4 regions of the Neobacillus sp. B4I6 genome follow, and region 1 is predicted to be linked to each of the others. Evidence: riboswitches for the same ligand, from Rfam matches in the RefSeq annotation. Region 1 holds a riboswitch; each other region holds the start of a gene.
The links. Region 1 has a riboswitch for thiamine pyrophosphate ahead of QF028_RS13610 (ABC transporter substrate-binding protein). Riboswitches for the same ligand answer to the same signal wherever they lie in the genome.
Positions count from the first base shown of each region.

Region 2: linked by a shared signal. The riboswitch ahead of thiC (phosphomethylpyrimidine synthase ThiC) and the one ahead of QF028_RS13610 (ABC transporter substrate-binding protein) in region 1 are both predicted to bind thiamine pyrophosphate.
Region 3: linked by a shared signal. The riboswitch ahead of thiM (hydroxyethylthiazole kinase) and the one ahead of QF028_RS13610 (ABC transporter substrate-binding protein) in region 1 are both predicted to bind thiamine pyrophosphate.
Region 4: linked by a shared signal. The riboswitch ahead of thiC (phosphomethylpyrimidine synthase ThiC) and the one ahead of QF028_RS13610 (ABC transporter substrate-binding protein) in region 1 are both predicted to bind thiamine pyrophosphate.

Region 1 is NZ_JBNPWB010000002.1:2,352,968-2,356,158, forward strand. Features, by position in the region: gene QF028_RS13600 (ABC transporter permease) at 1-296, opposite strand, end outside; gene QF028_RS13605 (thiamine-binding protein) at 293-586, opposite strand; gene QF028_RS13610 (ABC transporter substrate-binding protein) at 600-1,595, opposite strand; TPP riboswitch at 1,743-1,852, opposite strand; gene eat (ethanolamine permease) at 2,171-3,191, opposite strand, start outside.
Region 2 is NZ_JBNPWB010000002.1:1,318,943-1,322,133, forward strand. Features, by position in the region: gene QF028_RS08635 (Ger(x)C family spore germination protein) at 1-1,065, shown strand, start outside; TPP riboswitch at 1,239-1,353, shown strand; gene thiC (phosphomethylpyrimidine synthase ThiC) at 1,495-3,191, shown strand, end outside.
Region 3 is NZ_JBNPWB010000002.1:2,659,962-2,663,152, reverse strand. Features, by position in the region: gene dcuS (DcuS/MalK family sensor histidine kinase) at 1-1,204, shown strand, start outside; TPP riboswitch at 1,283-1,392, shown strand; gene thiM (hydroxyethylthiazole kinase) at 1,474-2,286, shown strand; gene thiD (bifunctional hydroxymethylpyrimidine kinase/phosphomethylpyrimidine kinase) at 2,302-3,120, shown strand; gene thiE (thiamine phosphate synthase) at 3,117-3,191, shown strand, end outside.
Region 4 is NZ_JBNPWB010000002.1:1,500,961-1,504,151, forward strand. Features, by position in the region: partial or broken gene QF028_RS09505 (IS1182 family transposase) at 1-177, opposite strand, end outside; gene QF028_RS09510 (hypothetical protein) at 617-916, shown strand; TPP riboswitch at 974-1,088, shown strand; gene thiC (phosphomethylpyrimidine synthase ThiC) at 1,230-3,014, shown strand; gene QF028_RS09520 (serine protease) at 3,035-3,191, shown strand, end outside.

The DNA.
Region 1 (3,191 bases):
GATAAAATCAACAATGGATAGAAGGAATCCCTTAAAACAGGTACAAGATGGAATAAAACGGCGACTGCCAGTCCAATGAATGCTCCAACTACAAATCCAAATAATGAAATTTTAACCGTTGAAAACACATCTGGATAAAAATCACGCCAACCGGCAATGGCCTCTGTGAAAATCTTTGATGGCGGCGGAAGAAGCCATTCCGGCACTTCTGATATTTTAACGACAATCTCCCAAATGACAAACAAAAGGAGGAGAACCAAAATCGGTCTCCACCCTTTTACAAGATTCTTCCTCATGATCGATATTTCTCCGTTAAGTCATCCATGGAAATGCCTGTTGGCTGATAAAGGATTTTCACTTGAGAAATGACATTTTTGCTTCCCATTTCAATCATTCGTTCATTCATTTTTGAAATCACAGTAAATAATTCGTGCAGTTCGCCTTCCATGGTTGTTTCTAACGGGTGTACCTCATATTTCACACCAGATTCAGCAATGACTTTAATGGCTGAATCAACGTATGGAATGACGTCTTCTCCATCCTTTGTTTTCGGTATGATTTGAATGCTGATTAATGAATTCGCCATGTTTTTCTACCCCCTAGTGTTTTGGTAAAAATTCATTTGTAAATGCTTTTTTCGCATCTAATTTCTTGTCAAGAAGCTTATTATCATACATCCATTGGGCATAATTTTCCCAAACCTCTTGCTTTTGAATTCCCCATTCCTTTGCATCATCCTGATATTTTGGAGACAACCATTCTTGACTCTTCTTTACAAGCTTTGGATCTAAATCCGGTGCTGCTTTAATCAGGATATCTGCAGCTTGATCAGGGTTTTTAATGGCAAATTCATACCCCTTGGCAGCGGCATTTACGAACGCCTTAACCGTTTCAGGGTCCTCTTTGATCATTTTCTCGTTTGTTTCTAAAACAGGTGTATAGTAGTCCAGTTTGTCAGAGTAATCTGTTAAGTAAACCATATTAATTTTTTCATTACGAAGCTCTGCTTCTACACCAGTCCACCCATAGTAAATCCAAGCGAAATCGATGTCTCGTTTCACAGCCGTAAAAAAGTCCGTATCCCCCATGTTCACGATTTTCACCTTATTGGCATCGGCGTTTTCCTTTTTCATGAGAGAAGTGATGACAGATTTTTCGACTGGCGAGCCCCATCCACCATATGTTTTTCCTTGAAAATCTTTCGGAGATTGAATCTGTTTGCCAGCTGGTGAAGCGAATCCTGATGTATTGTGTTGAATCACTGCAGCGATCGATACGAGCGGTACCCCTTGAATACGTGCCTGGGTAATCGCTTCTTGGTAGCCAACACCAAACTGCGCCTTGCCAGAAGCTACAAGTTGGTCAGCACCGGTCTCACCCGGCATGATAATATCCACATCCAAGCCTTCTTTTTTAAAGAATCCTTTTTCTTTTGCTACATATAATCCAGTATGATTGGTATTTGGCGTCCAATCCAGTACAATCGAGACCTTTTTAAGCGGCTGTTTTTTTTCTTTTGCGTTTTCTGTTTCTTTTTTGCTGCTGCATCCAGTCACTAAAAGGACTGAAAGGACTAGTACTAGCCATTTCTTCATGTAGAATCCCCCATATGTAAAAATAATATCTAAAGTGAAACAAAATAAATTGGCTGAAACCTCAGTGTTGGTTAGAAGGCAAAAACTTGCTTAAACAAAATAAAGCACCCAGGCAAAGAAACCTGAGTGCATATCAGCAAACAATTAATTGTTTAAGAATATGTTCCCTCCGCCGGTATCAACCAGATCAGGTTCCAAGGGTCATCGTCTCACGGACTAAATCTCAACCGGCATCACCGGTTCCCCCACATTACATCGTATTCCACTTCATATCCTACTATTATATCAGTCAAGGCAGACAAAGCCAACTGCTTTTATCTATTAATGCTTGTTAACAAATACTTCCTATCATGAAACATCCAGTTCTCATCTTCTGTTGGCACGTAAACAGAGGTTAATTCACCTGCACGAAATAACTTTGCTAGTTAACCTACGGTGTTACGAGTAAGGAGCTAGTTTCGTTCATGATAACTTATACGAACAGGGGCATTATTTGAGGACCGTCTGTATCCAATCCATTCAACGAATACAAAAAAGATGCCCCACCCCAATGGAACATCTTTTTCTATTGAACGTTATCCTATTTTCTCATCTGTCCCTGTTTCTCCAGAAGTCACATCCTCAATTAAAACAAACTCCTCCGACATTGGACGAAGATTCTTGGATCCTACTAAGAAATAGTAGACAATCGCCACACCAAAAATCGTCAGAATCACACCCGCCAAAGGCAGCTCCACTCCAAACAAAGGAAGAGTTGTCGTTAACACGCTGTATTTTACCACGCAGAAGAAAGAGAAAACACCCAATACTAATGCAATCGCCGGTACCACAGGATAGCTCACCTTAAATGGTCTTTCCAAATTCGGCTCCTTTTTCCGCAGCACAAACAACGAAACCATACTTAAGCAGTACATCGTAATCGCACCAAAAACGGATAGGATAATCAACGCATTAGCAAAGTTTGCTGAGCCTGCTGCGATCACTCCAATCGCTCCAGGAACAATCAAGCCCCAATGCGGCACCCCGCGTTTCGAAAGATTAGACAAAAACTTAGGCAGGTATCCTGCACGAGCCAGGGCAAACGTTTGACGGGAATAACCAATAATAATACCGTGCAAGCTGGCAATTAAACCAAATAAACCGATAATGGCAACTGATTTTGGAATAAAGCTGCCTTCTCCATAAATACTTTCCAATGCCTGTGGAAGTGGATAATCCGCCGGTTTACCGTTACCGCCGCCAAGTCCTGCCGTTACGACTAAGGTTAAAATCGTTGCCACACCAAGCGTTAAAATTCCGGAAATAAAGCCTTTTGGAATATCCTTCTTCGGGTCGCGCACCTCTTCTGCTGCCATCGCTCCCCCTTCAATCGCAAGGAAGAACCAAATGGCAAATGGAATCGCTGCCAAAACACCGGACCAGCCATGACTAAAAGCCATATCATTAAATATATTGGATGATTGAACATGAGGTAAACCGGCCACATAATAAATCGCGAGACCGATCAGTGCCAATACCGTTGCCACTAACTCAATGATAGCGGCACCTTTTACGCCGATGAGGTTGACCAAAATAAATAAAATAAACATTCCGACC
Region 2 (3,191 bases), 1.0 Mb from region 1:
TCAACCATAGAGAAAAAGATAAACGAACAAGATGAAGGCTATTCCAAAAAAGATCAGATTACTACAACTTATCAACTTATTACCTCACAATTAGCAAGTTCAATGAGTAAAGAAGGGGGATCGCAACAACAATCTTATGTTAATATTTCTGAAACGGGAGACTCCATCCTTCAAGAGGTTCGTGAATTATCATTAGTAACGGATCTTCCTTTTAATGCCAGTCATATGAAAGTCATTGTAATCGGTGATAAACTTGCACGATCGTATAGTTTAGATCGATTACTTGATCAATATCTTCGGGATAATGATTTTAGACCAAGCTGCCTTATGTTTATTAGTAAAGGGAGAGCTAGAAATACCCTAGTATCAAAGAAAGCAGGAGAAGTTCCAGCATTTCGTCTGTTTGGAATGGTAGATAATGCCTATCGATCGACAAGAATTTTGCCTCCTATCTCGATTATTAAATTAGACGGTAAGCTAAAATCAGGATCCAGTTTTCTTTTGCAAAATGTGATCTCGGAAAATGGAGAAGTGAAATTTGCAGGAGCTGCCGTGATAAAAGGAAAGACAAAAAAACTGCGTGGTTTTTTAAATGAAGAGGAATTGGAGGGGATAACATGGATAACAGGCAAGGGGAAAGGCGGTTTGGTAAAAAGTTTTGATAAACAGACTAGTGGGCTAATCGTATATGAGATAGCGTCTATGAAAAGTAAAATCACCTCTCATGTTAAGGGAAACAATATCTCTTTTGTTGTAAACATCGAATCAGAAGGGCGATTATCTGAGAATTGGGTGGTTTCAGGTAACTCTTTTGATAATACATTTCTAAAAAGGGCAGAAGAATCCACCGAAAAAGAAGTAAAACGATTGGTTGATCATACAATTAAAAAAACGCAAAAGGAATATCGAGTAGACGTTGCTGGTTTTGGGAACCGTTTAAGAATTGAGCATCCGAAAGTATGGGAAAAAGTCAAAAAAGATTGGGATCAAACATTCAGTGAGGTTCCAATTTACTACAACGTAAAAATAACAATCAAAGATTATGGAGCGTCAGGTCACAAGTAAGCCTTCTTTTTTTAGGGTACGAAAAAAGAATTATACTTCTTAAAACCCAAGCAAGAAGATATCTAACCTTTCTCTCTCCACCTAAACATACTATCTAAAACGACTATTTCACTTTAAATAATATTATGTATTTCATTTTAACCGATACTCATATATAATATTGTTAATTGAATATAAATAACTAGGGGAGCCCAATAAGTTGGGCTGAGAAAGAAACACGATGAAGTTTCTTGACTCTTGGGACCTGATCTGGATCATACCAGCGTGGGGAAGTTAGAATAGACAATCTTCAATGCACCTCTACTTCTGCATACATATTAGCCGGGTCCAACCATTTATGGTCCCGGCTTTTTGATGTACTTTTATACGCTTTTCCACTTGTTATGTTCTGTATCTCGTCCTTATATTCAAAAAAAGGAGAGATTAAGTATGTCAACGACTTCATTAAACGAACAAAATATTTCCATCATGTCTAGTTTTCCAGGAAGTAAAAAAGTATATGTAACAGGTTCGAGATCCGACATTAAAGTACCAATGCGTGAAATTGAGTTAAGCCCGACAACAGGTACGTTTGGTGAAGAGGAAAACCTTCCAGTACGCGTCTATGATACAAGCGGTCCTTATACGGATCCAAATTATTCTGTTGATATTACAAAAGGTCTTCCTGCTATTCGCAGCACATGGATTCATGAACGAGCAGATGTTGAGGAATATGAAGGTAGAGAAATTAAACCTGAAGATAATGGGTATAACGATCAAAATGATCCTCGTGCCAATCATAACGTGTTTCCTGGTTTAAAGCGCAAACCATTACGTGCAAAAAAAGGGAAAAATGTCACACAGCTTCATTATGCTAAAAAGGGAATTATTACTCCTGAAATGGAATTTATCGCCATAAGGGAAAATATGAAACCTGAATTTGTGCGTGATGAAGTGGCAAAAGGTCGAGCGATTATTCCTTCTAATATCAATCATCCAGAGTCAGAACCTATGATAATAGGACGTAATTTTCATGTTAAAATTAACGCGAATATTGGCAACTCGGCTGTTTCATCCTCCATCGAACAAGAGGTTGAAAAAATGACATGGGCCTCGCGCTGGGGTGCCGATAATATTATGGATCTATCAACAGGTAAAAACATTCATACAACAAGGGAATGGATTGTTCGAAACTCAGCAGTTCCTGTCGGCACCGTCCCCATTTATCAAGCACTTGAAAAAGTAAATGGTGTTGCTGAAGATCTTACATGGGAGGTTTACCGTGATACCTTGATTGAACAAGCGGAGCAAGGTGTTGATTACTTCACCATTCATGCTGGTGTTCTTTTACGATATGTCCCATTAACGGCAAAACGGTTAACAGGTATTGTATCCCGCGGTGGATCAATCATGGCACAATGGTGTTTACACCACCATAAAGAAAGCTTTTTATATACTCACTTTGAAGAAATCTGCGAAATAATGAAGTCTTATGATGTTGCATTCTCTTTAGGGGATGGTTTACGTCCTGGGTCTATTGCAGATGCCAATGATGAAGCGCAGTTTGCAGAATTAGAGACTCTTGGAGAGCTAACAAAAATTGCTTGGGAACATGATGTACAGGTAATGGTTGAAGGACCTGGACATGTACCTATGCACCTAATTAAAGAAAATATGGATAAACAACTAGAAGTGTGTCAGGAAGCACCATTCTACACACTTGGACCTCTTACGACTGATATAGCACCTGGTTATGATCACATTACATCTGCTATTGGGGCTGCAATGATTGGTTGGTATGGCACAGCTATGCTTTGTTATGTAACGCCTAAGGAACATTTAGGTTTACCGAATAGAGAGGATGTTCGTGTAGGGGTTATTACTTATAAAATTGCCGCCCATGCTGCTGATTTGGCAAAAGGACATCCAGGAGCCCAAAAAAGAGATGATGCCTTATCAAAAGCTCGTTTTGAATTCCGTTGGAGAGATCAGTTTAATTTATCTTTAGATCCAGAACGAGCGATAGAATATCATGATGAAACTTTACCTGCGGAAGGTGCAAAAACAGCACATTTCTGTTCAATGTGTGGACCAAAATTTTGTAGCATGAGAATCTCTCAAGATATTCGTAATTATGCGAAAGAAAA
Region 3 (3,191 bases), 310 kb from region 1:
TGGGACATTGGGATTGTCTTTACGCTCGTTTGTTCCGGTGTATGATCAAGAAAATAAACAAATAGGAGCAGTCGCGGTTGGGATTTCTTTAGAAAAAGTTAATCAGGCGATTGAACAAAGTAGGAAAATTATTTTGATCGGTGTGGGAGTAGGAATTCTAGTTGGGATTCTAGGAGCCCTTATTCTAGCTAGAAAAATCAAAGCGATTCTTTTTGGACTTGAGCCGAGTGAGATGGCAAAATTGCTTGAGGAACGTAGTGCGATGCTTCAATCCACAAAGGAAGGAATTTTGGCAGTTGACCAGGATGCTTTTACCACTCTCGTAAATAATGAGGGGATCCGACTTCTTCAAAAAGCTGGCATTCATGGGCCCTTTTTAGGAAGAAAAGTGGATGACTACATGCCAAATTCAATGCTATCTTCTGTTCTAGGAACGGGGGAATCTCAATTAGACCAAGAACAAGAAATCAATCATATTACCATTTTAACCAATCGGGTTCCGGTTGTTGTCAAAGGAAAGATTGTCGGTGCGATTGCTACCTTCCGAGAAAAAACCGAAATCAAGCAATTAGCTGAACAATTAACCGGTGTAAAGCTATACGCGGAAGCACTGAGAACTCAGTCACATGAATTCATGAATAAACTGCATGTAATATCAGGTTTAATTCATATGAAAGACTATCAAATGGTCTCGTCATACATTACCAAAATTGTCGATCACCAACAAACTGAGGTAGAATTTGTTGTCAGTCGGTTTAAAGATCCTGTTTTAGCAGGTTTTATTTTAGGAAAACTTAGCTTCGCCAGGGAAAATGGATGTGAATTAATCATTGATGGGGAAGGAAGTCTACCTGAACCAGAGCAGCAGGAAATAACCCATGAAGTGGTAACGATTCTCGGAAATTTAATCGATAATGCACTGGATGCTGTTGCGGACCGTCCACATAAAAAAGTTACCTTAAGGTTTGACTTTTACGATGAAGTCCTAGCGTTGGAGGTCCATGATACAGGACAAGGAATCGATGAGGATGTAAGACATCACTTATTTATCAAAGGGTATTCTACCAAGGGTGAAAATCGCGGAATCGGTTTATCATTGGTGCAGAGAAGCTTGGAAAAATTAAATGGACAGATAGAAATTCATTCCCAAAAAGGAAAAGGGACAACATTTATTGTTACTTTCCCATATAAAAGCAAACAATAATAATGTTATGTTAACTGATACTTTTTCCTTTACATTCTAGTACCATAGGAATATTATGTAGTTAGTTAAATAAAGTATTAGATCTACTAGGGGTGCCCTGTAAACAGGCTGAGAGAAAATGGAGAAATTTTCAACCCTTCGGACCTGATCTGGGTAATACCAGCGGAGGAAAGTAGCCAAGTGAATGTTAATTATTTCTTTGACTAACTAACCAGGTCCATTATTGGATCTGGTTTTTTTATTTTAAAATAAGAAACGGGGAAATCGAGATGGAAAAAAATAGTTTGTATGAAACGTTGGAAGAAGTTAGAAAGGATAATCCGCTGGTACATAATATTACCAATGTGGTCGTTACGAATTTTACGGCAAATGGGCTCCTTGCCCTTGGTGCCTCACCGGTTATGGCATATGCAGCTGAGGAAGTAGCAGATATGGCCAAGATTGCAAGTTCATTAGTATTGAACATTGGAACATTAAACCCACAGACAGTAGAATCGATGATCATTGCCGGAAAAGCGGCCAATGAATCCGGTGTTCCCGTCATTTTTGACCCGGTTGGTGCAGGGGCTACCCGCTATCGAACCGAAACCGCGCAAAGAATTATGAACGAGGTAAAAGTCTCTGTGATTAGAGGTAATGCAGCCGAAATTGCCAATGTGGTTGGTGAAAAGTGGGAAATTAAGGGCGTCGATGCTGGGGATGCAAAAGGAAATATCATTGAACTAGCTATTACTTCAGCACAAAAATTAAATGGTCTTGTCGTCATCACTGGAAAAGAGGATGTCGTTTCGGATGGGAAAACAACCTATGTCGTGTCAAATGGACATCCAATTTTAACGAAGGTGACAGGCACTGGCTGTTTATTAACCTCTGTGATTGGAGCGTTTGCAGGAGTGGAAAAGGACCTGCTTCAAGCTTCAGTGGCTGCTTTAACGTATTATGGAATCGCGGCAGAGAAGGCAGCAGCAAAAACAGTTGAAATGGGACCTGGAAGTTTCCAAATCGAATTCTTAAACCAATTAACTTTAGTTTCTTCCGAAGATATCATTTCACATGCTTCTGTTAAACAATTCAATCGATAACTGGGGGTAATTTAAATGAAAAAAGCATTAACAATCGCTGGTTCTGATAGCGGCGGTGGAGCAGGAATTCAAGCGGATTTAAAGACATTTCAGGAATTAGATGTTTTCGGGATGTCGGCTTTGACTGCAGTAACGGCCCAAAATACATTAGGCGTCCATGCTGTCTATCCAATGACGGCTGAGGCAGTCGTAAAACAGATCGAAGCGATCGGCGAAGATATCGGTACGGATGCGGTGAAAACAGGAATGCTTTTTAATGCTGAAATAATCGAGGCCGTCGCTGCACAGCTTAGAAATTATCAATGGCAAAATATTGTTGTCGATCCTGTCATGATTGCAAAGGGTGGCGCTTCTTTGTTGCAAATGGAAGCCATTTCTGCCATGAAAAAATACTTATTGCCGCTAGCAACGGTAATCACCCCGAATATTCCAGAAGCGGAAGTACTAACGGGCATGTCGATTCTGACAGTGGAAGATAAACTGGAGTCTGCTAAAAGACTACTTGCGTTAGGCGTAAAAAATGTCGTGATTAAGGGCGGCCATGATGAAAATGTGTCTGAATCCACTGATTTATTATTTGATGGAAAGGAATTTTACTACTTTACCAGCAAGAGAATTCAGACAAAGAACACACATGGAACAGGTTGTACTTTTTCCGCAGTAATTACTGCTGAACTAGCAAAAGGGGAAACTCTTTATGAAGCAGTTTGTATAGCAAAGGATTTTATTCAGTCCGCAATTGAAAACCATTTGGAGATCGGGCAGGGACATGGTCCAACTAACCATTGGGCATATCGAAAAAGAAAAATTGCAAAGGAACTGGCTGAATTATGAAAAACTTACGAGCGGCTTTAAGTGTTTATTTTATCATGGGCAGCACCAACTGTTTAAAGGATCCAGTCGAA
Region 4 (3,191 bases), 850 kb from region 1:
AATAGTGGGATCGGAAGGGCGTCCGTTATCATCACTATAATAAGGACGTACCTTTTCAATAAGGAATGAAAGATCAATATATTTATCGATTAAACGAAGAAGGTGATTGTCAGGAACCAATTCATCAATAGAAACAAATTCATATTCACTTTGGGTAGATACTCTTGGTTTAAACATAGATTTCACCACTCAATTTTTTATTGTTTGGTTGTGTTAAGAGCAGTGTATTATTGATTTTACAGCTCTGTTGATTTGCGCGGAAGGCACGCAGACTCCTGCGGGAGTACGGGGTAGGGGAGACCCCGCAGGCGCTTCAGCGCCGAGGAGGCTCCCCGGCACGCCCGCGGAAAGCGAAGTGCCTGGAGCGCAAATCAACAGACATGTTGCAAAGCCTATATATTAATAATATTATAATAAATTAACGCGGTGAATGGTTAAAGTTATTGTAGAAAATAAGAGGCTGTCGAAAGTTTCTCGACAGCCTGAGATCGTAGAAATAGTTACTCTATATTCGAACGGGGTGGAATGGAAAAAGAGCCAATTTTTTAGACTTGAAATAACCAAATAATTGTGATTTCATAATGAAGTAAACTTATAAAATGAAGGAGCGAGAAAGATGAAGTTTCCTAAAAATATTATACTAGATTCTGTTGCCGAACGTAAAAACCATGAAAGTTACGGAATAGAATTTATTCAGGAACTTGGAAATGATGATGCTGGATATTCCGAGATGGTAGTAATTATTTTCAAATACAAAGATAAATATTATAGTGTGGATATCCAACATGTAAATGGAGAAAACAATTACGACCATTGGGATGATGAAATAGATTGTCCAGAGGTAGTTAGGAAAGAGGCTATTCAATATTATTGGGAAGAAGTGAATTGCCGTAAAAAAGCGACTATATCACTTTAAATAATATTATGTGTTTCATTTTACCCGATACTCATATATAATGTAACTTAATTGAATATAAATAACTAGGGGAGCCCAATAAGTTGGGCTGAGAAAGAAACACGATGAAGTTTCTTGACTCTTGGGACCTGATCTGGATCATACCAGCGTGGGGAAGTTAGAATAGACAATCTTCAATGCACCTCTACTTCTGCATACATATTAGCCGGGTCCAACCATTTATGGTCCCGGCTTTTTGATGTACTTTTATACGCTTTTCCACTTGTTATGTTCTGTATCTCGTCCTTATATTCAAAAAAAGGAGAGATTAAGTATGTCAACGACTTCATTAAACGAACAAAATATTTCCATCATGTCTAGTTTTCCAGGAAGTAAAAAAGTATATGTAACAGGTTCGAGATCCGACATTAAAGTACCAATGCGTGAAATTGAGTTAAGCCCGACAACAGGTACGTTTGGTGAAGAGGAAAACCTTCCAGTACGCGTGTATGATACAAGCGGTCCTTATACGGATCTAAATTATTCTGTTGACATTTCAAAAGGTCTTCCTGCTATTCGAAGCACATGGATTCATGAACGATCAGATGTTGAAGAATATGAAGGTCGAGAAATTAAGCCTGTAGATAATGGGTATAAGGATGAAAAAGATCCTCGTGCCAATCATCACGTGTTTCCGGGTTTAAAGCGCAAACCATTACGTGCAAAAAAAGGGAAAAATGTCACACAGCTTCATTATGCAAAAAAGGGAATTATTACTCCTGAAATGGAATTTATCGCAATAAGGGAAAATATGAAACCTGAATTTGTTCGTGATGAAGTTGCAAAAGGTCGAGCGATTATTCCTTCTAATATCAATCATCCAGAGTCAGAACCTATGATAATAGGACGTAATTTTCATGTTAAAATTAACGCGAATATCGGTAACTCTGCTGTTTCATCATCCATCGAACAAGAGGTTGAAAAAATGACATGGGCGACTCGCTGGGGTGCTGATAATATTATGGATCTATCAACAGGTAAAAACATTCATAAAACACGAGAATGGATTATTCGAAACTCAGCTGTTCCTGTCGGCACGGTCCCCATTTATCAAGCACTTGAAAAAGTAAATGGTGTTGCTGAAGATCTTACATGGGAAGTTTACCGTGATACCTTGATCGAACAAGCGGAGCAAGGTGTTGATTACTTCACCATTCATGCTGGTGTTCTTTTACGATATGTCCCATTAACGGCAAAACGGTTAACAGGTATTGTATCCCGCGGTGGATCAATCATGGCACAATGGTGTTTACACCACCATAAAGAAAGCTTTTTATATACTCACTTTGAAGAAATCTGCGAAATAATGAAGTCTTATGATGTTGCATTCTCTTTAGGGGATGGATTACGTCCTGGGTCAATTGCAGATGCGAATGATGAAGCGCAGTTTGCAGAATTAGAGACTCTTGGAGAGCTAACAAAAATTGCTTGGGAACATGATGTACAGGTAATGGTTGAAGGACCTGGACATGTACCTATGCACCTAATTAAAGAAAATATGGATAAACAACTAGAAGTGTGTCAGGAAGCACCATTCTACACACTTGGACCTCTTACGACTGATATAGCACCTGGTTATGATCACATTACATCTGCTATTGGGGCTGCAATGATTGGTTGGTATGGCACAGCTATGCTTTGTTATGTAACGCCTAAAGAACATTTAGGTTTACCGAATAGAGAGGATGTTCGTGTAGGGGTTATTACTTATAAAATTGCCGCCCATGCTGCTGATTTGGCAAAAGGACATCCAGGAGCCCAAAAAAGAGATGATGCCTTATCAAAAGCTCGTTTTGAATTCCGTTGGAGAGATCAGTTTAATTTATCTTTAGATCCAGAACGAGCGATAGAATATCATGATGAAACTTTACCTGCGGAAGGTGCAAAAACAGCACATTTCTGTTCAATGTGTGGACCAAAATTTTGTAGCATGAGAATCTCTCAAGATATTCGTAATTATGCGAAAGAAAACAAACTTGATACGAAGGAAGCTATTGAAACAGGTATGAAGGAAAAAGCTAAGGAGTTTAAGCAATCTGGGGGCAGCATATATCAGTAACTTTCTTGGGAGGTTATACGATGAATGTTCAAAAGATTAACGAGGAAATTACGCAAATGAAAACTAGCCTTGCTTTTTTAGAGGAGCGTTTAAAGGAAATTCAGCAAAATTGTGATCATCATTTTGATGGCGATCAATATTATGAAAAATGTTTGAAGTGTAATAAGGTAAATGTAT